2 regions of the Arthrobacter sp. GW460-12-1-14-TSB2 genome follow, and region 1 is predicted to be linked to the other one. Evidence: predicted binding sites of a transcription regulator. Region 1 holds the regulator's gene; the other holds the start of a gene.
The links. Region 1 encodes LexA, which represses DNA repair genes until DNA is damaged. Its sites were predicted from a motif close to TCGAACANNTGTTCGA; they were not measured.
Positions count from the first base shown of each region.

Region 1 (14,672 bases):
TCCGCGAAGTGTCACACAGTGCCCGGGTATCCCTGGGTTACCTCAGTGAAGTGGAGCGCGGCCAGAAGGAAGCCTCTTCGGAGTTGCTGTCTTCGATCTGCTCGGCCCTGGACGTCCCGTTGTCCAGCATGCTCCGCGAAGTCAGCGACCGCGTTGCCGTTGCTGAAGGCGTTGCTGTTCCGGACACCGTCCCGCAGGAATTCTCGCAGCGCTACGGCCGCGATCTTGACCGCGAACTCAATACCGACCTCTCTGACGAACTGGCCAAGGGACTGCTCTCGGGCGCCCGCTGACCGGCACACGTCAGAACCTAGTCTCTGCGCTTGACACGAAGGGCCTCCGGCTAAGCCGGGGGCCCTTCGTTGTCTACTTCGCCTCGTCCTTCGGGAAGCCGTCCCGCTCATACGTCGCGTTGAGCTTTGCCATGTAGGCGGCGAGGGTCTGCAGGTCCTCCACGGGCCATTCCCCCAGCCGCTCACGGAAAACTTCGCGCCGGGCATCCTGGACCTGGTGCATCTTCTCCTCGCCCTTGGGCGTCAGCCGGATGGTCTGGGCACGGCCGTCGAGCGGGTCCGCTTCCTTGGACACGAGGCCGATGCTCTCGAGGAATGCGATCTGCCGGCTGACGGAGGGCTTGCCCACTCCGATGCATGAAGCGAGTTCCGTGAGCCTAATGGGGCCTTCCCTGCGGATGACGGTGAGGAGGCCATAGGCTGCCGGCTCCATGTCCGGGTGGACCTGCCGGGAAAGTTGCTGGGAGATGGAGCGTCCGCGGCGCCAGAACAGGCTGATCTGGTGCTCCACGGTCCGCAGGGCCGCGTCGACGCTGTCTTCGGTGGCCCCGGAAGCATCGGGTTCCACAGCTGGGTTGCTCATGGCAACCATTCTATTGGCCGCAGGCGTGAGAGACTTTATCGGTGCGAATCAGCGACTTTTGGCGGCTAATGGACGATGAGTTCGGCGCGGGGTACTCCCGGGTCCTCAGCAGCTCGCTGGTGCTGGCAGGTGTCGGCAGCCGGACGGCGGACCAGGCGTTGGCGGCGGGAGTCCCGCCTCGGCAGGTCTGGCTCGCGATCTGCGACGTGCAGGACGTCCCTGCTGATCGGCGGCTCGGCCGGGACATCAAGCCGTCCCGGAACTGATCCGCGGCGCTGCCTGAGGCTGGATGGCTCCGCCCTGACACGCCGCGCAATTGTTCGAATATCTGTTCGGGTCGGGCTATGCTTTTTGCAGAGCGTTTTCCACATACGCAATGTCATCCGGCAGGAATGTCGGTGGGTGCCGTTAGCGTCGGTGATGACAGATAAAGGGCCGCTCAGGCCACTCCACAGCGAGAAAACTAGAGGTGTGAACCATGGCGGCAGCCCCGGATCGTCAGAAGGCGCTCGATGCAGCGCTTGCCCAGATCGACAAGCAGTTCGGTAAAGGCTCCGTCATGCGGCTGGGCGACGAAGTGCGTGCGCCCATTGAAGTAATCCCCACCGGCTCCATTGCCTTGGACGTTGCCCTGGGAATTGGCGGCCTGCCGCGCGGCCGCGTTGTGGAAATCTACGGCCCGGAATCGTCGGGTAAGACCACCGTGGCCCTGCATGCCGTGGCGAATGCCCAGCGCCTGGGCGGTATCGCTGCGTTCATCGACGCCGAGCACGCCCTGGACCCGGAATACGCCGCCAAGCTGGGTGTCGATACCGACGCGCTGCTGGTATCCCAACCGGACACCGGCGAGCAGGCCCTGGAAATCATGGACATGCTGATTGGCTCAGGGTCCCTCGACGTGATCGTCATTGACTCCGTGGCCGCCCTTGTGCCCCGCGCGGAAATTGAAGGCGACATGGGCGACAGCCACGTCGGCCTGCAGGCCCGCCTGATGAGCCAGGCGCTGCGTAAGATCACCGGACGTTTGAGCCAGACCAAGACCACCGCCATCTTCATTAACCAGCTGCGTGAGAAGATCGGCGTCTTCTTCGGCTCGCCGGAAACCACCACCGGTGGTAAGGCACTGAAGTTCTACGCTTCAATCCGCATCGACGTCCGCCGCATCCAGACGCTGAAGGAAGGCGCTGATTCGGTGGGCAACCGCACCAAGGCGAAAATCGTCAAGAACAAGATGGCCCCGCCCTTCAAAATCGCCGAATTCGACATCATCTACGGCCAGGGGATCTCCCGCGAGGGCGGCATCATCGACATGGGCGTGGAACACGGCCTGATCAAGAAGTCCGGTTCCTGGTTCACCTACGACGGTGACCAGCTGGGCCAGGGCATGGAGAACTCGCGACGCTTCCTACGCGACAACCCGGAGCTTGCGGCGGAGCTGGAGCGCCTCATCAAGGAGAAGCTGGGCGTCGGCGTCAAACCCGCCGAGGCTGAAAAGGAAGCGTCTCCGAAGCTCAAGGCCGTTGACGGTTTCTAGGGGAACCCGGCGGAGCGGGCCAGGATTCCGATCCCGGAAACCTGGCCCGGCCGGCTTCGGCGACGCGGGACCGGACGGGGCTTTGGCCGCGGAGCACGGGTTCGCGCCGGAGCTGGAAGCGGACCACGATGCTGAGCCTGATCCGGCCTCCGTGGCGCGGGCCATCGTGCTGCGGCAGCTGACCACCTCGCCGAAAAGCAGGTTGCAGCTGGCCCGCAAGCTGGCCGAGCGCAATGTTCCGGAGGACGTGGCCGAGGCCGTACTGGACAGGTTCGAGGAAGTCCGGCTCGTGGATGACGCCGAGTTTGCGGACATGTGGGTCCGGAGCAGGTCCCAGACCCGGAAGCTCGCCAAGGGCGCGTTGCGACGCGAGCTTGCGGACAAGGGTATTGAGGCCGACATTGCGGCCCGGGCCCTGGAGCAGCTCAGCGACGAAGCGGAGGAATCTGCCGCCCGTGAGCTCGTCCAACGCAAGCTCAAAGGCGCTGCAGACCTCACGGACCGCGCCGAGCGGGACAAAGTCACGCGCCGGCTCGCGTCGATGCTGGCCCGGAAGGGATACCAGCCGTCGCAGGCCTTCCGGATCGTGGGGGAGGTCCTCGACGCCGCAGCCGGTGAGCGTGCGGAAACGGAATTCCTATGAACCGGTACCCTTAACAGGTGAGTTTGACCATTCCCTCCCCAGCGTCCGGCACCAGCACTTCCGCCAGCAGCGAGGCAGCACCCGCGGCTGCCCAGCCGCGCACCTATCAAGTGCGCACTTTCGGCTGCCAAATGAACGTGCACGACTCCGAGCGCATGGCCGGAATGCTCGAAGGCGCCGGCTACGTGCCCGCGTCGGGTGAGCATGCGGATGTGGTGGTGTTCAACACCTGCGCCGTCCGTGAAAACGCCGACAACAAGCTTTATGGCAACCTGGGGATGCTCGCGCCGGTCAAGGCGGCCAACCCCGGCATGCAGATCGCGGTGGGCGGCTGCCTGGCCCAGAAGGACCGCGAAACTATCCTGAAGAAGGCCCCCTGGGTAGACGCGGTCTTCGGTACCCACAACGTTGGCGCACTGCCCGCGCTGTTGGACCGCGCCCGGCACAACAATGAAGCGCAGCTCGAGATCCTGGAATCACTCGACGTTTTCCCCTCCACCCTCCCCACCAAGCGGGACTCCGTGTACTCGGGCTGGGTGTCGATTTCGGTGGGCTGCAACAACACGTGCACCTTCTGCATCGTTCCTGCCCTGCGCGGCAAGGAGAAGGACCGCCGCCCGGGCGACATCCTCGCCGAGATTCAGGCGCTGGTGGATGACGGTGCCATCGAAGTGACGCTCCTGGGCCAGAACGTCAACTCCTACGGGGTGGAATTCGGTGACCGTCAGGCATTCTCCAAACTGCTCCGTGCCTGCGGTGAAATCGAAGGCCTCGAACGGGTCCGGTTCACCAGCCCGCACCCGGCAGCCTTCACGGACGACGTCATTGACGCCATGGCTGAAACGGCCAACGTGATGCCGCAGCTGCACATGCCGCTGCAGTCCGGCTCCGACAAAGTCCTCAAGGACATGAAGCGCTCGTACCGCTCCACTAAGTTCCTCGGCATCCTGGAAAAGGTGCGGGAGCGGATTCCGCACGCGGCCATTTCCACCGACATCATCGTGGGCTTCCCCGGCGAAACCGAAGAAGACTTCCAAGCCACGCTTGACGTCGTCGAGAAATCACGGTTCGCCACGGCGTTCACCTTCCAGTACTCCAAACGCCCCGGCACTCCCGCGGCGGACTTGCCGGACCAGCCCCCGAAGGCAGTGGTGCAGGAGCGCTTTGAGCGCCTGACAGCGTTGCAGGACCGGATAGCGGCCGAGGAGAACGCCCGCCAGCTGGGCCGCCGGGTCGAGGTCATGGTCACGGCGCAGTCCGGCCGCAAGGCGGAGGAAACCCATCGCTTGTCGGGCCGGTCGCAGGACCAGCGCCTCGTGCACTTCTCGGTCCCGGAAGGTGCTGAGAAACCGCGCCCCGGCGACCTCGTGACGGTCACCATAACCGAAGCCGCGGCCTTCCACCTGGTCGCGGATCCGGCGTCGGCGGCGGACTACACCCTGCGCCGTTCGCGCGCGGGCGACGCCTGGGACAGGTCCCAGGCCGACTCCTGCGGCGTGCCGGTTCCCGGCAGCGGTTCCGGTGCGAACGGCGCCAAGAGCGGCGTGTCCCTCGGCATGCCGGCGGTCCCCGTCCGCCGCGGCTAGGCAATGGCCAATCCTCCAGCCGACGAGCACCACGAAGTGGACGCCCGCCCAGCAGCGATCGCCGATGCTGACCTACCCTCGGCGGCGGACCGCAATACCGGTAACCCCCGTCCTCCCGTAATCGCTGTGGTTGGCCCCACCGGGTCCGGCAAATCTGACCTCGCCGTTGCGCTGGCACTGGCCCTCGACGGCGAAGTCATCAACGCGGACGCCATGCAGTTCTACCGCGGCATGGACATCGGCACTGCCAAGATCACGGCCGTGGAGCGCAAGGGAGTTCCGCACCATCTCCTGGACACCCTCGACGTCACCGAAGAAGCCAGCGTTTCGGACTTCCAGCGCGAGGCGCGGGCCGCCATCGCAGAGATCCACGGCCGCGGCAAGCGGGCCATCCTGGTGGGCGGTTCGGGCCTCTACGTCCGGGCCGCACTCGACGTGCTCGAATTTCCCGGTACGGATCCGGCTATCCGCGGCCGCCTGGAAGCAGAGCTGGCGGACACCGGTCTGGCCCCGCTGCGCACCCGACTGGAAGCGGTCGACCCGGTTTCAGCCGGCCGTCTGGGCGACGCCCGCAGGGTGGTCCGGGCCTTGGAGGTCTTCGAACTGACAGGGCGCCCTTTCAGCTCCTTTATGCCCGTTCGGGAGTACTTCCAGCCGGCGGTACAGATCGGACTCGAAGTGGACCGTGAGCTCCTGAAGGACAGGCTGGCCCAGCGCGTCCACGTCATGGTTGCAGGCGGACTCCAGGCCGAGGTGCAGCGGCTGGACGCTGCAGGGCTCCGAAACGGCAAGACGGCGTCCCGTGCCCTGGGCTATGCCCAGTTCCTGAAAGTCCTCGACGGCGAATGGGATGCCGGCCAGGCCACGGACGACACCATCACGGCCACGCGGAAATTCGCCCGGCGGCAACTCACGTGGTTCAGGGCGGATCCGCGCATCAACTGGCTTGACTGGCAAGACCCGGACCTGGTGGCCAAGGCCGTGGCCATGTCGCTCAAGACGCCCACCCTGAACCGGTAACCTTGATCCATGGACGAAACCCTTGCACCCGCCCCTGACCGCACTCTCCAGGGGCTGAGCGGCCTGGCCTTCTCCAAGGGCCATGGCACCGGCAACGATTTCGTGCTCGTTGCCGACCCCGAGGGTACCTGGCCGATTGCGCCCGAACAGGTCGCGGAACTCTGCGACCGCCACCGCGGCATCGGCGGTGACGGCCTGATCCGGGCCGTGCCTTCGCGATTCCTCCCGGAGGGGCGCGAGCTGCAGGCAGTCCACCCGGATGCCGAATGGTTCATGGACTACCGCAATGGTGACGGATCCCTGTCGGAAATGTGCGGCAACGGCGTCCGCGTGTTTGTCCACTTCCTCATCGCCGAAGGCCTTGTCCGGCTCGGCACCGGCGATGCCCTGACCATCGGCACGCGCGGAGGCGTCAAGACAGTGGTGCGGACCGATAACGGCTACGCCGTGGACATGGGGCCGTGGGAATTCATCTTCCCGGGCGAGGCCACGGCACGTGCCATGGACTCGCTGGTGACCGCGGACGGCCTGGAAGTACCGCGCCCGGCGCTGTCCGTCAGCATGGGGAACCCGCATACTGTGGTGGCCCTGGCCGAACTCAGCGAACTTGAGGCAACACAGCTCTTCAAGGCACCGCACGTTGATCCGAAGCCGGCGAACGGCACCAACGTCGAGTTTGTCGTCCCTTCCGAGCCGCTGGTCCACGACGGCGTCGGCACAGTCACCATGCGCGTCCACGAGCGCGGCGTGGGGGAGACCCAGTCCTGCGGTACCGGCGCCTGCGCAGCAGCTGTCGCCATCCGTCACTGGGCCGGGCAGGGCGCTCCGGACGCCTGGAATGTGAACGTGCCCGGCGGCGTCGTCGGCGTTAAATTCTTTGCGGGGCCGGAAGGCCACGAACATGTGGAACTTAGCGGTCCCGCCGTGATCGTGGCTAGCGGGACGCTTTCCTGACCCGAAGGATCCTGAAGGACTTCGAGGTGCTTTCCCGGGTGACGGTGAAGCTGCTGTCCAGTTCAGCGGCCAGCCAGCGCTGAAGCGAGTCGGAACCAAGGTTCTTCTGGACCACCAGCCAGGCGGATCCGCCTGCGGCCAGCCGCGGCAGCCACAGCAGCAGCAGGGAGTGAAGCTCGTCCTTGCCGATCCGGATCGGGGGATTGGACCAGATCGTGTCGAACCGGAGGCCGGGATCGACGGCGTCGGGCAGGCTGGCGGTCACGTTGTTCAGTCCCAGCAGGCCGGCGTTCTCGTTGGTCAGGGCGACGCAGCGCTCGTTCACGTCCACGGCGAAGACCTGCGCGTGGGGTGCCCGCAGGGCCATGGTCAGTGCGATCGGACCCCAGCCGCAGCCGATGTCCAGCAGGTTGCCCTGGGGTGACGGGGCCGGCACATCGGCGAGTAGGACGGCAGTTCCCTTGTCAATGCCGTCGGGGCTGAAGATGCCGCTGGACGTCTGCAGCCTGCGCGTTTCACCGGCAAGTTCCACGGTTAGCGGTTTGCGGGTGAAGGGCCCGGCAGGCTGGGCGCTGAAATAGTGTGCAGACTCCATAACTCGCCAGATTAGTTGCCCGGCGCGCCGATGGGAAACGAGGAGGGGAACGGGGCACGGAAACCCGTCTGCTAATGTTTAATCCATGTTCTTGATCTTTGAGTAGCCGGCACGGGCACAGCCCGTCCCGCAGCGACGCAGGTATTCACCTTCCGCTCAGTGCGCCGTCAAGCCGTGATTGCCCGGCAGAACGTCCCGCCCGTACTACTTGGAGTCCAGCAATGCTGATCGTCTGACCATGCGCTCTTCTGAACAAGCGCACCCTCCGCAACGTCGCCAGCCTCGCACATCGTCGCCCCACATACCGTCCGTACCGCCGCCCGCTGCGCCGCAGCCGCCGGCACTCCAGGAGCCCGAATGACCAATAGTCGTCAGCCCAGCGCGAATACCGCCCCGCAGACAAACAATCAGCATTATTCTGAAGGTGTCGAATCTTCAAAGGAGAACATGACCAACCAGCCCAACACCGGATCAGATGCAGCCTCCCAGGACATGAGTCCTGAGGAAATCCAGGCCGTCATCGACCGGATTCTGTCCAAGGATGTCCCGGCACGTGCCGCCCACCCTGCATCGGAAAATTCGCGCGGAGTTTTGGGATCGGCGCAGGCGATATCCCGCCAGGACAGCGAACACAGCATCTTCGACGGTGACCAGCAGGACCTTGAGGAACGCCGGGCCCTGCGCCGTACGGCCGGCCTTTCCACCGAACTCGAAGACGTCACCGAAGTTGAATACCGGCAGTTGCGCCTCGAACGTGTTGTCCTCGCCGGCCTGTGGACAGAAGGCACGCTTGCGGACGCCGAGAATTCCCTCCGCGAACTTGCCGCCCTGGCGGAAACTGCGGGCTCGGAGGTTCTGGACGGCATTGTCCAGCGCCGTGCCAAGCCCGACCCCGGCACGTTCCTCGGCTCCGGCAAGGCCCAGGAGCTCAAGGACATCGTGATGTCCACCGGTGCGGACACCGTGGTGGTGGATGCCGAGCTGGCACCTTCACAGCGGCGCGGACTCGAGGACATCGTGAAGGTCAAGGTCATCGACCGCACGGCCCTGATCCTGGACATCTTCGCCCAGCACGCCAAGAGCCGTGAAGGCAAGGCCCAGGTGGAGCTGGCGCAGCTTGAATACCTGCTCCCGCGCCTGCGCGGCTGGGGCGAATCCATGTCCCGCCAGGCCGGCGGCCAGGTGGGCGGCGCAGGTGCCGGCATGGGTTCCCGTGGTCCCGGCGAAACCAAGATCGAACTGGACCGGCGCCGGATCCGCACCAGGATGGCGAAGCTGCGGCGTGAAATCGCAGCGATGAAGCCGGCACGGGAGACCAAGCGGGCCAACCGCCGTCGTAATTCCGTGCCGTCCGTAGCCATCGCAGGATACACAAACGCCGGAAAGTCCTCGCTCCTGAACCGGCTGACCGACGCCGGCGTCCTGGTGGAGAACGCCCTGTTCGCCACGCTGGATCCCACCGTCCGCAAGGCGGAAACGGCAGACGGCCTGGGCTACACCCTGGCCGATACCGTGGGCTTCGTCCGGTCCCTGCCGACCCAACTGGTGGAAGCCTTCCGTTCCACCCTGGAGGAAGTGGCCGATTCGGACCTCATCCTGCACGTGGTGGACGTCTCGCATCCCGATCCGGAAGGCCAGATCGCCGCGGTCCGGGCAGTGTTCAGCGAAGTGGACGCCCGCAAGGTGCCCGAGATCATCGTGCTGAACAAGGCCGACGCCGCGGATCCGTTCGTGGTGGAACGCCTGAAGCAGCGTGAACCCCGCCACGTGGTGGTGTCCGCGCGCACCGGGCAGGGCATCGCCGAACTCCTGAAGGCGATCAGCGAATCCATTCCGCGGCCCAGCGTCAAGATGGAACTGCTGATCCCGTACAACCGAGGTGACTTGATCAGCAAGCTCCACGAAACGGACGCCGAAATCCTTCGCCTGGACCATGAAGAGCAGGGCACACGCGCCCTGGTCATGGTGCGCGAAGGGCTCGCCGCTGAACTGGAATCCTTCATCAGCAATGTCTGATCCCGGGGCCGGAGAAACCAGCGGCTCCGCCGGCGAGCAGTTCGTCATTGAACTGCTCGACCGGGCGGTGTCCGGCATGGGCGGACAGAGCCGCGACGGCCAGCACGAGATGGCCCGGCAGGTGGCACGCGCTATAGACAGCGGCGACCACCTGCTGGTCCAGGCCGGAACCGGCACCGGAAAGTCCCTCGCGTACCTGATTCCGCTGATCGCCCATTCACAGGTCAGCGACAAACCCACCCTGGTGTCCACAGCTACCTTGGCCCTGCAGACCCAGATCGTGGGCAGGGATCTTCCGCGGCTGCTGGAAACCATCACTCCCGCCTTGGAGCGTCCCGTCAAGGTGGCCCTCGTCAAGGGCCGGGCCAACTACGTCTGCCGGCACAAGCTCGACGGCGGGTTCCCCTCCGAGGAGCCGTCAGAGGGCCAGCTCTTCTCACTGGGGGAGGACACCAGCGTCCCGCACTTCGCCGCCTCCCTGGGCGGTCCGGCGTCGCAGCTGGGCAAGGAAGTGGTCAGGCTCCGCGAATGGGCGGAGAAGACCGCCACGGGGGACCGGGACGAACTCATGCCCGGTGTGACGGACCGCGCCTGGCGGCAGGTGTCCGTCACGTCGATGGAATGCCTGGGAGCGCAGAAATGTCCCATGGCTGCCGAGTGCTTCAGTGAACTTGCCCGGCATGACGCAGCCGAGGCCGACGTTGTGGTCACCAACCACGCAATGCTGGCTGTCAGCGCCTTCGAGGGCCTGGCGGTGCTGCCGGAGTACGACGTCGTGGTGGTTGACGAGGCGCACGAGCTCCAGGACCGCGTGACGGGAGCAGTCTCCGGCCAGTTATCCGTGGCCATGGTCCATGCCGCCGCCTCGGGCGCCCGCAAAAACACCGGGATCACTGTTGACGCGCTCAACAACGCGGCCGCCAACCTTGAGCTGGCCATCGCCGGAGTCCCCAGCGGCCTGCTGCCCAACGGCCTCAATGATGAACAACTCGACTGTGTGGACCAGTTGCGGGAAGCCTGCCGCGCGGCCCTTTCCGACTCAAAGGGGGACAGCGCCAACACGGCCGACGGCGGTCGCCAGCTGGCGCGCTCACGCCTGATGGTCATCCTCGAGCTTTGCGAACGGCTGATTGCCGCACGGGAAAACCGCGAAGTGGTCTGGTTTTCGCGGAACAGCACCTTCGACCCGCAGCAGGGCTACTCGCAGCCGGACGATGCCGCGCCTGCCCTGATCAACATTGCACCGCTGAGTGTGGCTGGAAAGCTCCGAGACGGTCTCTTTGCCGGCCATACGGTGATCCTGACCTCTGCCACCCTCGCCATAGGATCGGCCTTCGAACCGGCCGCCGGCGGGCTCGGGCTCGTGGGACAAGGCGCACCCAGCTGGACCGGAGTGGACGTCGGATCCCCGTTTGACTATCCCAAGCAGGGAATCCTCTACGTCGCCAGCCATCTGCCGAAGCCCGGCCGCGGGACGTCGCCTGAAGCACTCGACGAGCTCGAGAAGCTGATCCGGGCCTCGGGCGGCGGGGCACTGTGCCTCTTTTCGTCGCGGCGGGCCGCCGAGGAAGCGGCAGAAGCCATGCGCCCGCGCCTGGATGTCAGCATCCTGTGCCAGGGCGAATCGACCATGACCGCGTTGGTGCGGCAGTTTGCAGACGAACCGGATACCTGCCTTTTCGGCACCATGTCCCTCTGGCAGGGCGTTGACGTTCCCGGCGGGTCATGCCGGCTGGTGGTCATCGACCGGATTCCGTTCCCGCGGCCGGATGATCCGCTGATGACGGCACGGTCCCGGGCCGTGGCCCAGGCAGGCGGCAACGGCTTTATGTCGGTTTCGGCCACGCACGCCGCGATCCGGCTTGCCCAGGGTGCCGGCCGTCTGATCCGCTCCACGGGCGACAAGGGTGTTGTGGCCGTCCTCGACTCCCGGCTGTCCACGGAACGCTACGGAGGCTTCCTCCGTGCTGCCCTGCCACCGTTCTGGCCCACTACAGATCCTGCGATCGCTGTGGCTGCGCTGAGCCGGCTGGCCAAGGCTCCGGCGGAGGCCGCTTCTGCCTGACGGGGCGGGGGCGCCTGACGGGGCTCGAGCCGGCGCCGGGTGACCGGCGGCGGCTACGGCGGGCTGCTAGAGCGAGCGAAGGACTGAGACGACCTTGCCCATGATGGTTGCGTGGTCGCCCAGGATGGGCTCGTACTGCGTGTTCTGCGGCAGCAACCAGGTGTGGCCGTCCCGCTGACGGAACGTTTTGACCGTGGCTTCATCATCGAGGAGGGCGGCAACGATGTCGCCGTTGGCGGCGTCGCTCTGCTGGCGCACCACAACCCAGTCACCGTCGCAGATCGCTGCGTCGATCATGGAATCGCCGGACACCTTCAGCATAAAAAGCTCACCGTGGCCCACCAGCTGCCGTGGCAGCGGCATGAGGTCCTCGACGACCTGGTCAGCCAGGATCGGCCCGCCGGCAGCGATCCGCCCGACAAGGGGGACCATGGCCGTATCCGTTGCCGTGGCAAGTTCGGAAACAGCCAATCCGCCTACTGTGCGCAGCTTGGCAGGCTTTTCCACTCCGGTGATTTTGGCTGTCCCCTCGTCCAGGGTCAGCGGCATCAGGACTTCCATGGCACGCGGCCGCTTGGGATCGCGGCGGAGGTAGCCCAGTTTCTCAAGCTGCGAGAGCTGGTGGGTGACGCTGGACAGGCTGGCCAGTCCCACGGTGTCGCCGATTTCACGCATGGACGGCGGGTAGCCGTTGTCGTTGACGGAGCGCTGGATCGTTTCCAGAATTTTCTTCTGACGTACTGTGAGGCCCTTCGGCTTCGGTGATGACTGCTGGCTCCGCTGCGTAGCCCTGCCGCCGGTGGCTTGTGCTGCCATGTTCGCCAACGCCTTTCCGTTCTCCCCGGCCTCCGTCGCTGCAGGTGCCGGGAACTTCCGGCCTGAAAATGTCAGACCCTGCTGATCAACTGCAGAAGTGGTTGTTCTGTAGCTCAAACGTAGGCCAGCCCCACAGGTTTTTCAAACATTTGTTCTAGTGAGTCTCGACAATGTTCGTTAATAAGTGCTAGAACAGAACCAGTAAAGTTCGAATATGTGTTCTAGTAGCGAAGTTCTTTCGGTTCTATGTTCGAAAACCGGAACGGGCGGACGTCAGTTTCAGGAACACAGCGGGCAGCACAGTCAGGTCCAGGAGGGCTCAGTTCATGTCAGTTACAAGCGCTTTTCACGGTTCGCGTCATGATGGTTCGGCCAAGCAGGGTTTGGGGCACCACAGCGCGGAATCTCCCATGCAGGGCTTCAACTGGGAGGAACGTCCGGCCGTTAGGACGGCGAAGGCCAGGTCCTCGCAGTCGCCCCTCCGACTGACCCGCCGCGGGCGCATCGTCCTCGTCGGGATTCCGCTGATCCTGCTGTCCGTGCTGCTGATCTCGCTCTCCGGCTTCCTGAACTCGCCGGCGAAGGCGGCGGATTCCGCGTCCGAGCTGTCCTTGACCCCCACCGTATCGGTGACGGTCCAGCCGGGGCAGTCCCTCTGGGAGATTGCCGGATCCGTGGCCCCCGAACGCGACCCCCGCGATGTCGTGGCCGACATCGTCCAGCTCAACAACCTCGACGGCGGCAGGGTCATGCCGGGCCAGCAGATCTTTGTCCCCTCAAACTAGGGCGCCAAAACCTGCTCCCGGCCGGGCGGCGGCGTCACAGTTTCGGCGGCCCGGCCACCCTCACTTAAACTGTTGAAGTGACTGACCAGCTAGAGCGACTGAACCGACTTCCCCTCCGGACCAACCTTCGGGGCCTGAGCCCGTACGGTGCGCCGCAGCTGGATGTTCCCATCCTGCTCAACGTCAACGAAAACACCCATGGCGTTCCGGCCGACGTCCTCGCCGCCATCTCCGAGGCTGTCACCGCTGCCGCAGCGGGACTGAACCGCTACCCGGACCGGGAATTCACCGAACTGCGTGAGCGCCTGGCGGAGTACCTTGGCCACGGCCTGGCCGCTGAGAACATCTGGGCCGCCAACGGGTCCAATGAAGTGCTGCAGCAGATCCTGCAGGCGTTTGGCGGGCCGGGGCGCACCGCCCTCGGGTTCCCGCCCACGTATTCCATGTACCCCCTGCTGGCCAGCGGCACCGATACGGGTTACATCGTTGGCCAGCGTGCGGACGACTATGGCCTCAGTGCGGAGTCGGCGGCCCGTCAGGTCCGGGAACTCCAGCCCAACATCGTTTTCCTGTGTTCACCGAACAACCCCACCGGCACGGGCCTGGGACTGGATGTGGTCGAAGCCGTCTATGCCGCGGGCGAGGCCAGCCAGACCGTCGTAATCGTCGACGAGGCGTACCACGAGTTTGCGCACGACGGCACGCCCAGCGCGCTCACCCTCCTGCCGGGCCGTGAGCGCCTGATCGTGTCCCGGACCATGAGCAAGGCCTTTGCCTTGGCCGGTGCAAGGCTTGGCTACATGGCGGCCGCACCCGAGGTGACGGACGCACTGCGGCTCGTTCGGCTGCCGTACCACCTGTCCGCCATCACTCAGGCGACCGGCCTGGCCGCCCTGACACACCGCGAAGCCCTCATGGCCGACGTCGAAGACATCAAGCGTCAGCGCGACCGGATCGTCACGGAGCTAACCCGGATGGGACTCAAGCCCGCCGCATCCGACTCGAACTACGTCTTCTTTGGCGGCCTCGAGGACCCCCGCGGAGTATGGCAGGGATTGCTCGACGCCGGCGTCCTGATCCGCGATGTCGGAATCCCCGGCCACCTGCGCGTCACGGCAGGCACTGAGACGGAAACCACAGCCTTCCTGGAAGCCCTGGAGCTGATCCTGACCGGGCAGCCCAGCGTCCCGGCCTAAACTGGAGTCAGACCCCGGTTCCCCAGGGAACCAGTTCCCAGACTTCCACCCCGACGGTATTTCTCCTTACATCCAAAGGACACAAACACATGAGCACCACCGGATCCATTGCTGCCGAGGCCCGGACCGCACGCATGGAGCGTTCCACGAGCGAATCGTCCGTGCTCGTCGAGATCAACCTTGATGGCACGGGCATCTCGGACATCAGCACCTCGGTTCCGTTCTACGACCACATGCTGACCGCATTGTGCAAGCACTCGCTCATCGACATGACCGTCAAGGCGACCGGTGACATCCACATCGACGTCCACCACACGGTGGAGGACGTCGCCATCACCTTTGGCGAGGTGCTTCGTACCGCCCTGGGCAACAAGGCCGGGATCCGCCGTTTCGGCGAAGCCACGGTTCCCCTGGACGAGGCCCTTGCCCACGCCGTGGTTGACGTCTCCGGACGTCCCTACCTGGTGCACGGCGGAGAGCCCGCCGGGCAGGAATACCACCTGATCGGCGGCCACTTCACCGGTTCGCTGACCCGCCACGTGTTCGAGGCGATCACCCTGCACGCCGGCATCTGCCTGCACATGAA
Region 1 covers NZ_JBWKYC010000007.1:118,135-132,806, forward strand. Annotated here, with positions in the region: gene AC07YR_RS11140 (helix-turn-helix domain-containing protein) at 1-293, shown strand, start outside; gene AC07YR_RS11145 (MarR family winged helix-turn-helix transcriptional regulator) at 367-876, opposite strand; gene AC07YR_RS11150 (DUF3046 domain-containing protein) at 918-1,142, shown strand; gene recA (recombinase RecA) at 1,355-2,410, shown strand; gene AC07YR_RS11160 (regulatory protein RecX) at 2,562-3,053, shown strand; gene miaB (tRNA (N6-isopentenyl adenosine(37)-C2)-methylthiotransferase MiaB) at 3,071-4,639, shown strand; gene miaA (tRNA (adenosine(37)-N6)-dimethylallyltransferase MiaA) at 4,643-5,659, shown strand; gene dapF (diaminopimelate epimerase) at 5,669-6,613, shown strand; gene AC07YR_RS11180 (class I SAM-dependent methyltransferase) at 6,594-7,208, opposite strand; gene hflX (GTPase HflX) at 7,656-9,224, shown strand; gene AC07YR_RS11190 (ATP-dependent DNA helicase) at 9,217-11,289, shown strand; gene lexA (transcriptional repressor LexA) at 11,356-12,105, opposite strand; gene AC07YR_RS11200 (LysM peptidoglycan-binding domain-containing protein) at 12,516-12,890, shown strand; gene AC07YR_RS11205 (histidinol-phosphate transaminase) at 12,968-14,086, shown strand; gene hisB (imidazoleglycerol-phosphate dehydratase HisB) at 14,176-14,672, shown strand, end outside.

Region 2 (14,672 bases), on a different contig from region 1:
GCCCCTTGAAGACCTTGTACCTCGTGTAAGTCCGCCGGTCGCTGAGGGAGAGCTCGTACCCGGAGTTCTTCATGTGTTCGTTGAGATTTTTGGTGAAGAACGGGTAGTTGAAGTCACCCACCATGAGCGTCATCAGCCCGCTGCCCATCCCGAGGAGCTCCGCGTGGGCCGCCTTGATCTGCTTGCGGCGCAGCGAATTGGAGGCCGTCAGGGGCGCCGCGTGGAATGAGGCGATCACCAGCTCATGGTCTGTTTCGTTGTCCACCACCCGGGTGCCGATCAGACGCTCATGGGCCGGGGCGAGGACGCGGTCGTGCAATGACTTCTTCAACGCGAAAGTGTTGGTTTCAAAGGCTGTGAAGCGGTCCATCCGGTAGTAGATGGCGAGCCCCAGCCTGTTGCCCTTGGTTGAATCGGCCAGGTGAAGCGGCCCCAGTGTGTCCGGCAGATCCGTGGTGTCGCACTCCTGCAGGCACAAGGCATCTATCCCGAAGTCGCTGGCCAGATCCTGCAGTTCACCGACCGCCGCGTGCTTGCGAAGGTTGTAGCTGATGACTCGTATCAGGGGAATACCTCTTCCGAGCGTAGTAAGGAGAACCGACTCCTGAGTCTAGTCCGTACATGGTGCCGAGCACAGAAGGCCCGCGCGGAAGGACGGCACGGAAGGGCGGCGGGCGAAAGCGGCCAGGCATGACGGCGGGGGGCGCGGCCGCGCCGTCGTCCCCCGCCTGCGTATTGCCCCTAGCGGCCGCCGGGACCGCGTGCGGCGGTGTATTCGCCGGCGGTGACGGTGCCTTGCTCCTGGGCACCGTCAAGTGTTCCTTCTCCGAGGCCGGCGGTGACCTTGGCGGTCCCGCCGGTGTACACCGTGTATTCCTCGCCGGCCGTGATGGCTGCGGAGGAGTAGACCAGCGAAGCTGCCTGCTTGGAGGTCACGAACGTCCCCACGACTGCGCCGCTGGAGTCCGCCAGTTGGATGGTGGTGCCGGCCGGAAGGGCCGAACCGAAGGTCAGTTGGACGCCGGACTGCGCCGAGGACGTCCCCGGGGTGACAGCCATGCCGGAGCTTCCCGCGGCCGCCACCGTTCCGCCGTTGACCACGAGTTCGCCGTTGACGTCCAGTGCGCCGTTGCCATCGTTGGTGGGGCCGTTGATCACTACCGTGCCGCCGGTGATGGTGGCGCTGCCGTTGGAGTCCAGGCCGTCACCCTGCGAATTGATGGTGAGTGAGCCGCCGCTGATGTCCACGGTGTAGTCTCCTGCGGCCATTTCTCCGCCGCCGCCACCCATGCCGCCGCCCATTCCGCCCTGCGAGGTGGTGCCCGTGCTGCCCCCGGAAGCGTTGACGCCGTCGTCGTTGGAGGTGACGCTGGCGGTACCGCCCGAGATCACGATGTGCTGGGCTTCCAGGCCTTCTTCGGACTCTTTCACCGTGGCGGTGCCGGCGGCGATGGAGAGCGTGTTGAAGGCCTTGATGCCGTCGTCGCCGGCGCTGACGTTGAGGGTTCCACCGTTGATGAGGACCCAGCCGCGGCCTTCGTCCTCTTCGTTGTCCGACTTGAAGCCGTCGTCGCCGCCCGTGACCTGGTAGGCGCCGTCGAGGAGGACCGCGTAGTCCTTGCCCACGATCCCGTCGTCCTTGGCGTCCACGGTCACATTGCCCGCGGCCAGCACCAGGCCGTCCTTGGCGGAGATGCCGTCGTTGTAGTTGCCGTCCACGGTCAGTGAGCCGCTGCCGGCGATGGTGAGGTCGGCCATGGAGTACAGCGCGGCGTTGGGTGCATCGTCGCCCTGGTCGGTGTAGCTGGCGGCGTCGGCCAGGGTGTTGGAGGTGCCCTCTGCCAGGAAGACGATTGCTTCGTTGGCGCTTTGCACCACAAACGGGGATCCGGTGGAGCTGGTCACGTCCGCGCCGTCCAGGATGATGCGCACTACGTCCTCTTCACCGGCGGCAACCACCACCTGCCCGTCCGTCAGCGAACCGCTCAGGCGGTAGGTTCCGGCAGCGCTGATGGTGACAGTATCGCCGTCGACCTTTACCGCGGAGGACGAATCTGATGTAACAGCGCTGGCGCCGTCCGCCAGGGTCACGGCGACTTCGGACGCGGCGTCCCAAGTGAGGTCGTCGGCGTCGTAGTGGGTGTCCGCCGAGAGGGTATCCGGGGAGACGGCCTCGGCCGTTCCGGACGACCCTGACGTTGTTGAGTTGGAAGTGGCGCCGGTGATCGAGGTTCCGGTGGAGGTGGTGCCGGCCGCGGAGCAGCCAGCCAGGCCCACGGCAATGGCCAGTGCGGTGACGGAGAGGTAAGTGCGGAAGCTTTTCATGGTGTGTGTTCCTTCGGTGAAGTATGTGCGTGAAGCGGGGGAGGTCGGCGGGGGAAGCCTGCCCGGGAAGGGTTCAGGCGGCGGGGCGGAGGGCCAGAGTCCGGCGTAGCGTGCGGTTCCAGCGGTTGGCCGGCAGTTCGGGGCAGAGGGCCGCCATTCCTGTGGCGAATTTGGAGATCCTGGAGGGCCGGACGCCGTGGGCCCAGAGGTGCCGGTCCAGCGGACCCGCCGTCGACCCGGACTTGGTCTCTAAAATCACGGCGCCATCCAGGACCCAGGCCTGTTCCCCGGGCCGCTGCCAGGTGACGTCCGTGTCGATGGTGGCCCGGCTGCCGGAGTCCGGCAGGTACAGGGTGGTGCGGTGGTAGCGCGTTTCCAGCACCGGGCCCAGGGGGCTGTCCGGAACGCAGCCCACTGCGGCGGTGAGGGTCTCGCGGACGTAGTCCAGGCCCTCTGCCGTCAGCCGGGCGCGGTCGGTGAGTTCGTAGGGGATGCGTTCCTTGACGGTGGCCTCGCGGGCGCCTTCCGTCTTGACTTCCAGGAAGCTGGTGGCGCTGTCCACATAGGTCCTGGTGCGGACCTTGTAGCGGCGTCGGCGGCCGTAGGCGGCCAGGAGGTAACTGTCCAGCCCGGCCGAGTCGAAATAGACGGAGTCGTACGCGAAGCAGCGGCAGCCGTCCATCTCAAGGACCCGGACATCGGCGTCGAATGTGGTCAGCAGCTCCTGTGCCTGTGCCTCGGGGACCACGTACTTCCGGTCCACGCGGGTCTGCAGTGCGGCCGCCGCGTTCAGCTGGTCCAGCCCGATAGACGGGAGCAAGCGGAGGGAGTCCAGGACGCCGGCCTGCGCCGGGGCGGTCATGCCGCACCGGCCGAGGCATGGACGGGAGCGGAAGCCGGAGCGGAGACGGGGTCGGACAGCGGCGGGACGGTTCCGGGAATGGCCTCCGGGTACGCTGCGGTGAAGGTTGCGGCCGGGAAGGTTGCAGCCGGAATGGTTGCAGGGACGTAGGCGTAGCGAACATCAACAACCGTCTTGTCGTTGACGAGGTCCAGCTCCTGCACGGTGGCCGAGTGGACCTTGCCGTGGACCACTTCTTCGAGCCGGGCGTAGAGTTCCTCGTCAACGGCGATGGCGCGGTCCAGGATCACTGTCTGGTGGCGGTACGCGGGCAGGACGCGGGAATGGTCTCCCACGAACATCACCAGCAGGATCATGGCCATCAGCGCCAGTGGCAGCCACACGGGGTCGATGCCGAGGCCGGCGATCAGGCCCAGGGCCAGTGCTGAGAAATAGTAGGCCACCTCGTGCTGCGCCAGTTCGGTGGAGCGCAGCCGGATGATGGACAGGACACCGAAGAGGCCGAGGCCCAGGCCCACGCCGGCGGCCGAGCCGGAGAGTGCGGCCGCAACTGCCATGACGCCGACGTTCATGCCGAGGTAGGACACCACCAGGTCGCGGCGCCGGTGCCGGCGGAGGTACAGGGCGAAGGTCAGGATGCTGATGGCGGCCAGGTCGGCGGCGATGAGGACGAGGGGTGTCATGGGATTCTCCGGAATCTGATTGGTGGACTGGTTTTCACGATCCACGGCCAAACTGTGCAGGTGCTGTGGCGGAACCTAGGCCGGAATATGAGTGTTTGCCGGGAGTTCATCTGCTGTTTCCGCCGCGGCTTTGCCGTTGACCTTCCCGGCATTCTTCCCGGCAAAGAGGAACCGCTGCTGCACCGCGTAGCTGGTGGCCAGCAGGGCGATTTCGGCAAGGATTTTGGCGGGAAGCATGGCCAGGGACAGCGCTTCAAAGGCGGCGATCAACCCGAAGTTGGCGGCCAGCAGCACCGCGACCAGGGCGAAGTAGCGGACGCCGGTCCGGGCGGCGGGCTTCTCGCGGCCGCGCCGGAACACCAACCGCCGGTTGACGGCGAAGTTGACGGCCGAACTTACGGCCCGGGCGCCAACCACCGCAAGGAGCAGGGAGTCGGTGGCCGCGGTGAGGAGGAGGAACATCAGGGTGTCCACCAGGAACGCAGTGAAGGAGGACGCCAGGAACTTCAGCAGCGGGGCATAGATCCGGGCGGAGTCCGCCACCGGCCTGAAGTGCGAACCCGCGTTGTGGTCCAGGTACACGGTCGCGATGTCGACGCTGTTGATCGCGTACCCGGCCTGTTTGGCTTCCAGCAGCAGGTTCAGCTCGTACTCGTAGCGCTCGCCGTGGACGGACCGGAGCCAGGGGAGCATGGAGGCGGGGTAGCCGCGGAGGCCCGTCTGGGTGTCGGAAATCCTTTGGCCGGTGGCGAGGGTGAACAGCAGCCGGGTGGCGTTGTTGCCGAACCTGCTGCGGGCCGGGACGTTGCCTGTGAAGCTTCGAGTGCCCAGGACCATGGCCGGTGAGCCGGGTTTCACCGCGGCAGCCACCTTGAGGATGTCCACGATGGTGTGCTGGCCGTCGCTGTCGGCGCAGACCACGTTGCGGCCCGGGAGGTGGTCGGCGATGAAACCGAAGCCGGTCTTGAGCGCGAAGCCCTTTCCCCGGTTGGTGGCGTAGCCGACGACGTGGCACCCGAGTGCCTTGACGCCGTCGAACACGTCCCGGTAAGCGGGACCGCTGCCGTCATCAACCACCACCACCGTGGCCCATGGTTCCGCGTCTCGGATGGAGCGGATCAGGTCGGGCAGCTGCCGGTCAGGCTCGTAAGCCGGGATCAGGATGATCATGTCGGCCTCCTACTGCGCGATGTAGAGGATGTCGGAGATGCCGCGTTCCTTGTTCTCGCCCAGGGGGTTGTTGACCAGCTCCCCGTTGAAGTACATGGTGGAGGACCCGCCGCCGTCGATGTTGTACGCGGTGGTGGCGCCGAGGCCCTGCATGATTTTCGCCAGCCCGGTCATGGTCACGCCGGCGCTGTAGCCGGGGCTCCGGCCGTCCACCACGACGAAGACGAGGTGGTTTTCGTCGATGATGCCGACGGCGGTGCGGGGCTGTTCGCCCTGGATGGAGTGGTTGCCGAAGTTGGTGTCCACTTCCATGTCCTCGATGCCCGCGGCGACCTCGCCGTCGTTCAACAGGGACGGGCCGAAGGAGAGGGTGTTCCAGACCCCGTCGGCCAGCAGTTGCTCAGCGGTGGTGGCGGTCTCGTCGTAGACCTTGACGGTGCCGTCCCGGTAGAAGGCCAGGCCCTGCCGGGCGCCCTCGTCGCGGAACACCACGCCGTTGCGGATCACGATGCCGGTGTCGCGGAAGCCGTAGTAGTCGCCGTTGATGGCAAACACGGCGTTGTTGGCCTCGGCGATGGCGGACGTGGTCTCGGTGATGTTTTCGCCGAAGCTGTCGTTGGCGAACGCCGACTGGAGGGTGGTGGCGTCGTCCAGTACGACGTCGGCAACATAGTACGTGACGGTGCTGTCGCCGCTGCCGGTGGTCACCGTGGAGATGCTGATGTTGGAGCTGCCGGAAACATAGGACGTGTCGGTGGTGACCGCGGCGGTGGTGCCGCTGGATTCGGTCGTGGTGTCGGCCGCGGTACTGCTCTGGCTTGCCTGGTAGGCGGAGACGTCCGAGATTTGCACGTGCTGGACTACAAAGCGGTCCAGCGCCCAGGCGGTGGCTCCGCCGGCGGAAAGGGTGAGGGCGACGGCCCCGGCGACGACGGCGCGCCGGATGCGGCCGCCTTTGCGTTTTTCGTTCGTGAGAGGAGTCATGCCTTTATTTCTAGGCTTCGGACTTATGCCGGCCATGAGGCCTTGTTATGAGGAAGCTGTGAGGACAAAGGCAAGCTGTGAGCCGTCTAGCGATAGTGTGTTCTGGGATCATCACCAGCCATGCGAAAGGGTCGACGTTGACTGCAGCACTTCCGGAACTCGCCGAGGGGGAGTTCTACTACGAGTCATTGGGCGGCGGACAGTTCCGTTCCACGATCCACGCCCAGGGTGCCTGGAACGAGCATGAGCAGCACATGGCGCCCGCATCCGGGATCATGGCGGACTGCCTGGAGCGGCATGCCCCGCGGGACGACGTCAGGATGGCGCGCCTGAGCTACGAGATCCTGGGACTGATCCCCGGCGGCGAGTTTGAGGTCGTCACCACCACCCTCCGTCCGGGCCGCACCATCGAACTGCTGCAGGCCGAACTCGTGGCTGGGGGGCGCGTGGCCATCCGCCTCACCGCGTGGCGGATGATCACGTCCGATACTTCGGCGGTCGCCGCCGTCGAAGATGCCTGCATTCCCGGACCGGAAGAGTGCTCTCCGTACGACGCAGCGAGCGTCTGGCCGGGAGGCTACATCCGGTCCCTGGAAATGCGTGTTGCCGACGGACACCGCCCGGGCTCCGGGACAGTCTGGATCCGAACCGCGCACCCGCTGACGGACAAGGCCGATAGTGGCGACCTGGCGCGGCTCATGGGCCTGGTGGACACCGCCAACGGAATAGCGGCGCGGGTACCTCCGGGGAAGGACAGCTACGCGTTCCCCAACCTGGACCTGCAGATCCACATGTACCGGAAACCCGCCGGCGACTGGCTGGGCCTCGACAACGCCGTCTCCTTCGGAGCCGACGGCATCGGACTGACGTCCACGGTGCTCCACGACCTGGACGGGCCCTTCGGCCGGGCAGAGCAGATCCTGACGCTCCGCAAGACGTAGTCTTCCGCGGAACGTGGCTCCTGCGGCCGCTAGTTCCTGTGGAACACCAGCCAGCCGGCCAGGGTGGCCAAGGCAGTCAGCGCTGCGCCCCAGAGGATGTCCACGATGATCAGCTGCAGCGGCCAGGTCTTCAGCGTCGCGGCATTGGTGAGGTCGTAAGTGGCGTAGGCGAAGGCGCCCAGGGCGGCACCGTAGCCCACCGCGCTAAGCCAGCTGCCGCCGTCGAGCGCGGGTCGCAGGGCGAAGAACACAATGCCGGCAATGTAGATCACGTAGAAGACCACCGCGTACCCTAGATTGGGCCGGTCGGCCAGCAGTTCACCAATCTGTCCGCGGTAAAAGGGGTTCATCGTCTTGAGCCAGATGGCGTCAATGACGGCGAAGGCGGCGGCGACGACCAGGAATTGCAGAATGACCATAAGGGAGCTTAGCAAGATGCAGCATACGGCCGGCGCACCCGCCACGCTGACCATTGTCCGGCAGGAGCAGTCGCTGGGCGCGGCGCGTGACCTGGAATTCGGCATTGAGCTGCTGGGCATGGCCAAGACCGGGCGGATCGGCCCGACGCTCAGGCTGTACCGCCCGGCTCCGACGGTCGCCTTTGGCCAGCGCGACGCGCACCTTCCCGGCTTTGAGGCGGCAGCGCAGGCGTGCCGGGAGCTCGGATTTGAGCCGCTGGTCCGGAAGGCCGGCGGCCGGGCTGCGGCGTATCACGAGGGAACGCTGATCGTGGACCATGTGGAGCCCCATGCCGATGCCATCGCCGGCGCCAAGGGGCGCTTTGCCTTTTTCGGCGGGATGCTGGCCGACGCGCTGCGGAACGCCGGAGTCCAGGCCGCCGTCGGTGAAATCCCGGGGGAGTACTGCCCCGGGGAGTTCAGCGTCCACGGCCTGGACCCGGCAGATCCTCTGCACCGGGTCAAACTGATCGGCACCGCCCAGCGGGTGGTGTCGGGTGGCTGGCTGTTCAGCTCGGTGATCGTGGTGGAGAATTCCGCGCCGATCCGCAAGGTCCTCGAAGCCAGCTACGCGGCCCTCGGGCTTGACTGGGACCCGGCCACTGCCGGTGCCGTTGACGACCTCGTCCCCGGGCTGGACGTGGCCGCCATCGAAACTGCGGTCATCAACACCTATGCCGGGTATGCGCAGCTGGACTACGCGGATTTCGCCAGCCTGCGAGCGGGCTAGGCGGCGAGCCGGCTCTTCACTTCGGCTGCCGACGGGTTGGTGGCAGCGGTACCGTCCGGGAAGAGGACGGTGGGTACCGTGCGGTTGCCTCCGTTGAGCTGCTCCACGAGGTCGGCTGTCCCTTCGACTTCTTCGATGTTGATCTCGGTGTAGCCGATGCCCTGGGCGTCCAGCTGCTTCTTCAGACGGTTGCAGTAACCGCACCAGGTAGTCGAAAACATGGTGATGGTGCCGGATTCGGGAGTGAAATCCACAGAGTTCTCCTCAGTATCGTTAGTGCTCGTCGTTATCAAAGCAGCTGTCTTTCCACTCAACGGTAACCCGTCGGCCGGTATTCCCCGGGCGCCGGGGCACCGCACCCCTGTCCCTGCCCCCTCGGGTTACGCCGGGTGACACTGCATCGGGGCGGTGGCATGCTGGTGCCATGTGTGGACGCTATGTGATGGCCAGGGCTGTCGGGGACCTGCTGGCAGAGTTTGACGCCGAACTGGAAGAGGAACTGGTGGTTCCGCCGTCGTGGAATGTTGCTCCGACCGCCGATGTGCCCATCGTGCTGGAACGGCTGGTGGACGGCAGTCCGGTCCGGCAGCTCCATGTGGCCCGGTGGGGGCTCGTGCCGTCCTGGGCCAAGGACCCTTCCATCGGCTCGAAGATGATCAATGCGCGAAGCGAAAGCGTCCTCGAGAAGCCGGCCTTCCGCAAAGCGACCCGGTCCCGGCGCTGCGCGGTGCCGGCCGACGGCTATTACGAATGGAAGGGTGAAGGGCGCGGCAAGCAGCCCTACTATGTGCACCCGAAGGACGGCCGGCCCCTGGTGTTCGCAGGACTCTACGAATGGTGGAAGGACCCGTCCAAGCCCGAGGGCGACCCGCACCGGTGGATGCTGTCCACCTCAATCATGACTACGGACTCGCCGCCCGAGGGCTATGCCGGCGGAATGCTCGCCGAACTCACCGCACTGCACGACAGGGTGCCGCTGCCCATGAACCGCGAGACCATGCAGGCGTGGCTGGATCCGCAGGCGGATGACGCTGCCGGCCTGGTGGATCTGGTTCGTGCGGGTGCGCACGACGTCGCCGAAGGCTGGACCATTGATGCCGTGGGCACCGCCGTCGGGAATGTAAAAAATGACTCGCCCGAGCTCATCCAGCCGGTGGGCAGCCTGTTCTAGCCGGCCTCCGGACCCGTGGCTCTAGACTGTGACGTTGCCGCCGGCGTCGACGGCCCACGTGGGATTGAAGGCGATTTCCCAGCGGAAGCCGTCGGGATCGGCGAAGTACCCCGTGTAGCCGCCCCATGGCTGGGTTTTCGGCGGCGCCACCACGGTGGCGCCGGACCCCTCTGCTTCCGCCATGACCCGGTCAACGTCCGCCGCGCTCCCCACGTTGTGGCTCAGCGTGACGCAGGGGACCCCGGCGGGGCTGCCCACTGACGCCTCGGCCTGCATCTGGCCTGCGTCCCAGAGGGAAAGAATGAGGCCGTGGTTGGCCTGGATGAAGACCACCTCGCCGGGGACTTCCCGGTGGACCGGCCAGCCCAGGCCGTCCACGTAGAAGGCGCGGGAGGCCTCGACACTGCGGACGCCTAATGAAATGAAGTCGACTCGAGGCTGCATTCTTAGATACTGTCATGCACATGCCCACAAATCACGGACACGACAAAGACGCCCAGGCCGACAGGGAGCAGCTCGCAGCTGTCCGCGTGGCCGTCGATGAAGTTGATGAGCAGATTGTCACCCTGATTGCCCGCCGTGAACGTCTGATCCGGATTTCCGGCACGTTGAAGGGTGATGACGCCGAGGTCAGGGCTCCGGGCCGCGTGGAGAAAGTCATCGAACATGTTCGTGCCGCCGCCGAGAAAAAAGACATCGATCCGGACATTGTGGAGAAGACTTACCGTGCGATGATCACGGCTTTCACCGAGCTTGAGATGAAAGTGCACAACGCCAGCAGCTAGCGGTTCAAAGCGCAGCTAGCGGCTCAGAGCGGTTCCTCCGTCAGAGCGATTCCTCCACGGGAACGTTCGCCTGGTATTCCCGGCCGTCGGCGTCGCTGAAGGCTGTCATCAGGTGACCCTTCTCCAGCCCCAGGACCGTGCTCATGGGAAAGTTGCCGGTAATGGTGCTGCCGGAGTGCGAAACGCCGCTGAGGTCGAAATTCTCCTCGGTGCCGTCGTGGCTGAAGCAGTAGAAGGACACAGCTTCGCCGTTCATGAACTCGATTCCCATTCTTCGTTGATGGGAATGATCCGGTGTGGCTGCGACGAGGCCAACGACATAGGCGCCCGCCCCGGGGATATTGCCGTCTATATCAAAAGTCGCCACCAAGGTGGAATCCTTGGCGGCGATGGCTACGTGCTTCAGGAGTGCGTCATGGGAGCTCATGGCTCAATCCTGCCCCCCTCGCCCGTGTCCGTCCACCCCTGATTCAGGTTTTGTCAGGGCTCCGGCGCAGACGTGAATCATTAGAAGATACATTCGAATGTTTGCGGCATCGGGGCGCTCGGATCACCCGTCGATCTTCACGTCCAAAGCCGGCGACGGTACCGTGGGGGCCTATGACTTCTGCGGACCAATTTCTGGCGGCATATGATCGGCAACTCCGCACGGACGCGGAGGCCCAAGGTGCGCTCGCCGTCGAGCGGCTGGGGCCGTTGCTGCTTTGCACCTTCGCGGGCGGCCGGGGTTTCGTGACGTATCGAAATCTCGATGGAGCCGGTTGCCGGGCGATTGACCAGTGGGTGGTGGAAGCGCTCGCGTACTTCCGCGGGGATCCGGCAGTTGTGCGGGTGGAGTGGAAAACCCGTGGTCATGACTATGCGCCCGGGCTCCATGACGCGCTGTTGGGCGGCGGATTCGAACCCGAAGAGGAGGGGTCGATCGTGAGCGCGGGCCGCCTGGAGCCGGTGCCGGGTGCCGACTTTGCGGGAATCTGGGGCGGGGCAACGCGGGAAGAGTGGCGCGGCCAAGGGATATACCGTGCAGTCACCGCGGCCCGTGCTCAGTCCGCAGTGAAGCTGGGCAAGAAACTCATCCACAGTGATTCGACCGGATACTCGCGGCCGATCCTGGAGCGCCACGGGTTTCTCCGGGTGTCAACAACCACCCCGTACTGCTGGCGGCGCTGAAGCCCGGCTGTCCCGCAAAGCTCCCGGCTCCTGCTTCGGGAAGGCCTGTATAGGTTTTGTCCCGGCTCCGGCGTAGACTTGATTATTCGAAGATATATTCGAAAGAATTGTTTCGAACGAATCATTTCAGATTTCCCCTGCGCCGTTGCGCCCACGCGTGGCGGTCAGGGGGAGTGCACTTCCGGGAGGCGCCGATGGGCTTGTTCAGCGAGGGTGTCGACGTCGTCTGCACGCCCGCCGGCCAGCCCTCGGCGCTCACCTGGGCCGGTCGTCAATACACGGTTTGCGCAGAGCCCGTGCGCTGGTTTGAGCGCAGGCAGTGGTGGGCCGAAGAAACCCGCGCACCACTGGGAACCGGCCCGGGACTGGTGGACCACGAGATCTGGCGCGTCCAGGTCCGTCCCGCTGATGAGGAGGCGGCGCCGGATGAAGCCCTCACCCTCGACCTGACCAGGAACATCGGCAGCGGCCGGTGGCGGCTGCTGAAGATCCACGATGCCCTGAGGCCGCGATCAGCATGAGCTTCACCCATCTTCACGTTTCCACCGCCTTCAGCGCCCACTATGGGGTGTCCTGGCCGGATGAGCTTGCCCAGGCGGCCGCCGCGGACGGCGCCACCGCGCTTGCCTGCACTGACAGGAACGGCCTGTACGGCACTGTCAAACACCTCAAAGCCTGCATGGCGGCGGGACTGGATCCCGTCGTCGGGGTTGACCTTGCGGTCTATGACGACGACGGCGACCTCCGCACCCAGCTCGCGGGCCGCGTCGTTGTACTTGCCCACGGACACAACAAAGGTGCCGGCTACCGGGCCCTCTGCCGCCTGATTTCAGATGCTCATGCCCGTACGTCAGGCAAGGCCGGGGGAGTGGTGCCCGTTGCGGTGACCCGCGCCGAAATCGCTTCCCGGGCGCTGCATCCGGAAACACTGGAACCGGTGCTGACTGTGCTGGTGGGGCCGGATTCAGACGTTGGCAGGGCAATGAGCGGCCGCCGGTACCTTCGCCCCCGCACGTTGTTCAAACAATGGCTGGACAGCATGCCGAAGGGAACCGTGGCAGCAGAAGTGGTGTCCCACCTCAGCGCTCCCGGGGAGCCGCTGAGCACTGCCCATGCCGTGCGCATGCTTAAGCTTGCTGCCGAGCACGGGGTTCCGGCCGTCCTGACCAACGCCGTGCGGTATTGCGCGGAAGACGGGGCTGCAACGGCGGATGTGCTGGATTCTGCCCGCACCTTGAAATCCCTGACCGAACTGACTGAGGAGCCGTTGCTTCAGCCCAACGGCCGGGGGTGGCTGAAGACCTCCGCCCAAATGCTCGAACTCGGCAAGGAGGTCATCCATGCCGCGGGCTACGGCGCCACCGACCTCACCAGGTTGCTCGGCCAAACCGAGGCGCTCGCGGACCGCTGCCGGATGGACCCGGTCGCGGACATGGGGTGGAAGCAGCCGGTGGTTCCCGAAGCTTCGGTCATCGGCATTGATGGCGATCCGCTGGTTGAGCTGACCAGGCGCTGCGAGGCCGGCATCAGCCGGCGGTTCCCGGGGATATCAGGGCGGCCCGAGGCGGAAATGCGGGCACGGCTGGAACACGAACTGAGGATCATCGCCAACCTTGGCTTCGCTTCCTACTTCCTCACGGTGGCCGAGGTGTCCCGGATGATCCTGGACATGGAGGTCAGGGCCGCGGCGAGGGGCTCCGGGGCCTCCAGCCTGGTGAACTACCTGATCGATGTCAGCCAGGTGAACCCGCTGCAGCACGACCTCATTTTCGAGCGGTTCCTTTCCCGCGACAGGGCAACGCTTCCGGACATCGACATCGACGTCGAAAGTGCCGAGCGGCACAACGTGTACCGCCGGATCTTTGACCGCTTCGGGGCGGAACGCGTCACGCTCATGAGCATGCAGAACGGCTATCGCGCTCGCGGTGCCGTCCGGGACGCCGGCCACGCACTGGGCATGGACGACGGCGACATCGGCGAGATCGCCAAGCAGCTGTGGCGGTTCTCGGCAAGGAACTTCCGTGAAGCCCTGGTGGAAAAACCCGAACTGAAGGAATTCGCAGGAAGGGTGGAGCAACGCGAATTCGCGGAAAACCAGCAACTCGACCTGCTCGTTGACCTGACAGAGAGGCTCGACCGCCTGCCACGGCACATCTCCATGCACCCCTGCGGCGTAATCCTTGGCGACGCCACGCTGCTGGACCGGACCCCCGTCCAGCCCAGCGGCCTTGGCCTGCCCATGAGCCAGTTCGATAAACACGACATGGATCCGATGGGGATGCTCAAACTGGATGTCCTCGGCGTCCGAATGCAGAGCGCCATGGCCTTTGCCGTCCGTGAGGTCATCCGGCTGCACCCCTCAAAGGCAGAGGTGGTGGCTGCCGGTGCACATCCTCCCGGACCGGAAGGCACGGGGCCGGACTTCATCTCGGCAGACGGGCACATCGACCTCAACGCCGTACCGCTCGATGACGAACCAACCTACGAGCTGATCCGGAGCACGCATACCCTTGGCTGTTTCCAGATCGAATCTCCCGGCCAGCGGGAACTCATCGGCAAAATGGCACCGCGGGAATTCAACGACCTCATTATCGACATATCGCTGTTCCGCCCGGGGCCCATGAAATCGGACATGGTCCGGCCCTTCCTCGAACACCGGCATGGATTCGCGCCGGAGGTCTATCCGCATCCGGACCTCAAACCTGTGCTTCAGGAAACCCACGGCGTGACGGTCTTCCACGAACAGATCCTGAAGACGTTCGACGTCATGACCAAGTGCGGCCTGGCCCGGGCGGATGAATTCCGGCGTGCCCTGGGGAATGAACTCCTTGAACCCAAAGTGGAGGAATTTTTCCGCAGGGAAGCCCGGGCGCGGGGTTACACCCCGGAGGTCGTGGACAAGGTCTGGGGAACACTCAAGGCCTTTGGCAGCTTTGGCTTCTGCAAGGCACACGGAGCAGCCTTCGCCGTGCCCACCTATCAGTCGGCCTGGCTGAAGGCCCACCACCCGGAAGCTTTCCTCGCCGGGCTATGGGAACACGATCCCGGCATGTATCCCAAGAGGCTCCTGGTGGCCGAAGCTCGGCGGCTGGGGATCCCCATCCTGCCCCTGGACATCAACAGGAGCCAGGCAGAGTACCGGGTGGAGCGGGTCGGATCCGGGCCCGACCGCGGGAAGCTGGGCATCCGGCTCAGCCTGAACGGCATCTACGGGCTTTCCGGGGCCGAACTCAAAAGGATCGTTGCCGGCCAGCCCTACGACTCGCTGGCAGACCTGAGGGCCCGCTCCAGGCTGAGCAAGCCCAGCATCAAGCGGCTTGCCCAGCTCGGAGCATTCGACGCGCTGCACCGGGAATCCGGCGGAGCCGCCAACCGGGCAGACCTCGTCCAGCA
Region 2 covers NZ_JBWKYC010000001.1:442,309-456,980, reverse strand. Annotated here, with positions in the region: gene AC07YR_RS02165 (endonuclease/exonuclease/phosphatase family protein) at 1-562, opposite strand, end outside; gene AC07YR_RS02160 (carbohydrate-binding domain-containing protein) at 742-2,325, opposite strand; gene AC07YR_RS02155 (polyphosphate polymerase domain-containing protein) at 2,399-3,187, opposite strand; gene AC07YR_RS02150 (DUF4956 domain-containing protein) at 3,184-3,870, opposite strand; gene AC07YR_RS02145 (GtrA family protein) at 3,946-5,040, opposite strand; gene AC07YR_RS02140 (phosphodiester glycosidase family protein) at 5,050-6,024, opposite strand; gene AC07YR_RS02135 (thioesterase family protein) at 6,162-6,965, shown strand; gene AC07YR_RS02130 (DUF2177 family protein) at 6,995-7,384, opposite strand; gene AC07YR_RS02125 (lipoate--protein ligase family protein) at 7,401-8,153, shown strand; gene AC07YR_RS02120 (mycoredoxin) at 8,150-8,407, opposite strand; gene AC07YR_RS02115 (SOS response-associated peptidase) at 8,578-9,324, shown strand; gene AC07YR_RS02110 (VOC family protein) at 9,346-9,768, opposite strand; gene AC07YR_RS02105 (chorismate mutase) at 9,783-10,109, shown strand; gene AC07YR_RS02100 (hypothetical protein) at 10,150-10,536, opposite strand; gene AC07YR_RS02095 (GNAT family N-acetyltransferase) at 10,710-11,279, shown strand; gene AC07YR_RS02090 (DUF6504 family protein) at 11,474-11,800, shown strand; gene AC07YR_RS02085 (DNA polymerase III subunit alpha) at 11,797-14,672, shown strand, end outside.
Region 2: the regulator LexA is predicted to act here: its motif matches at 11,366-11,381, upstream of AC07YR_RS02090 (DUF6504 family protein).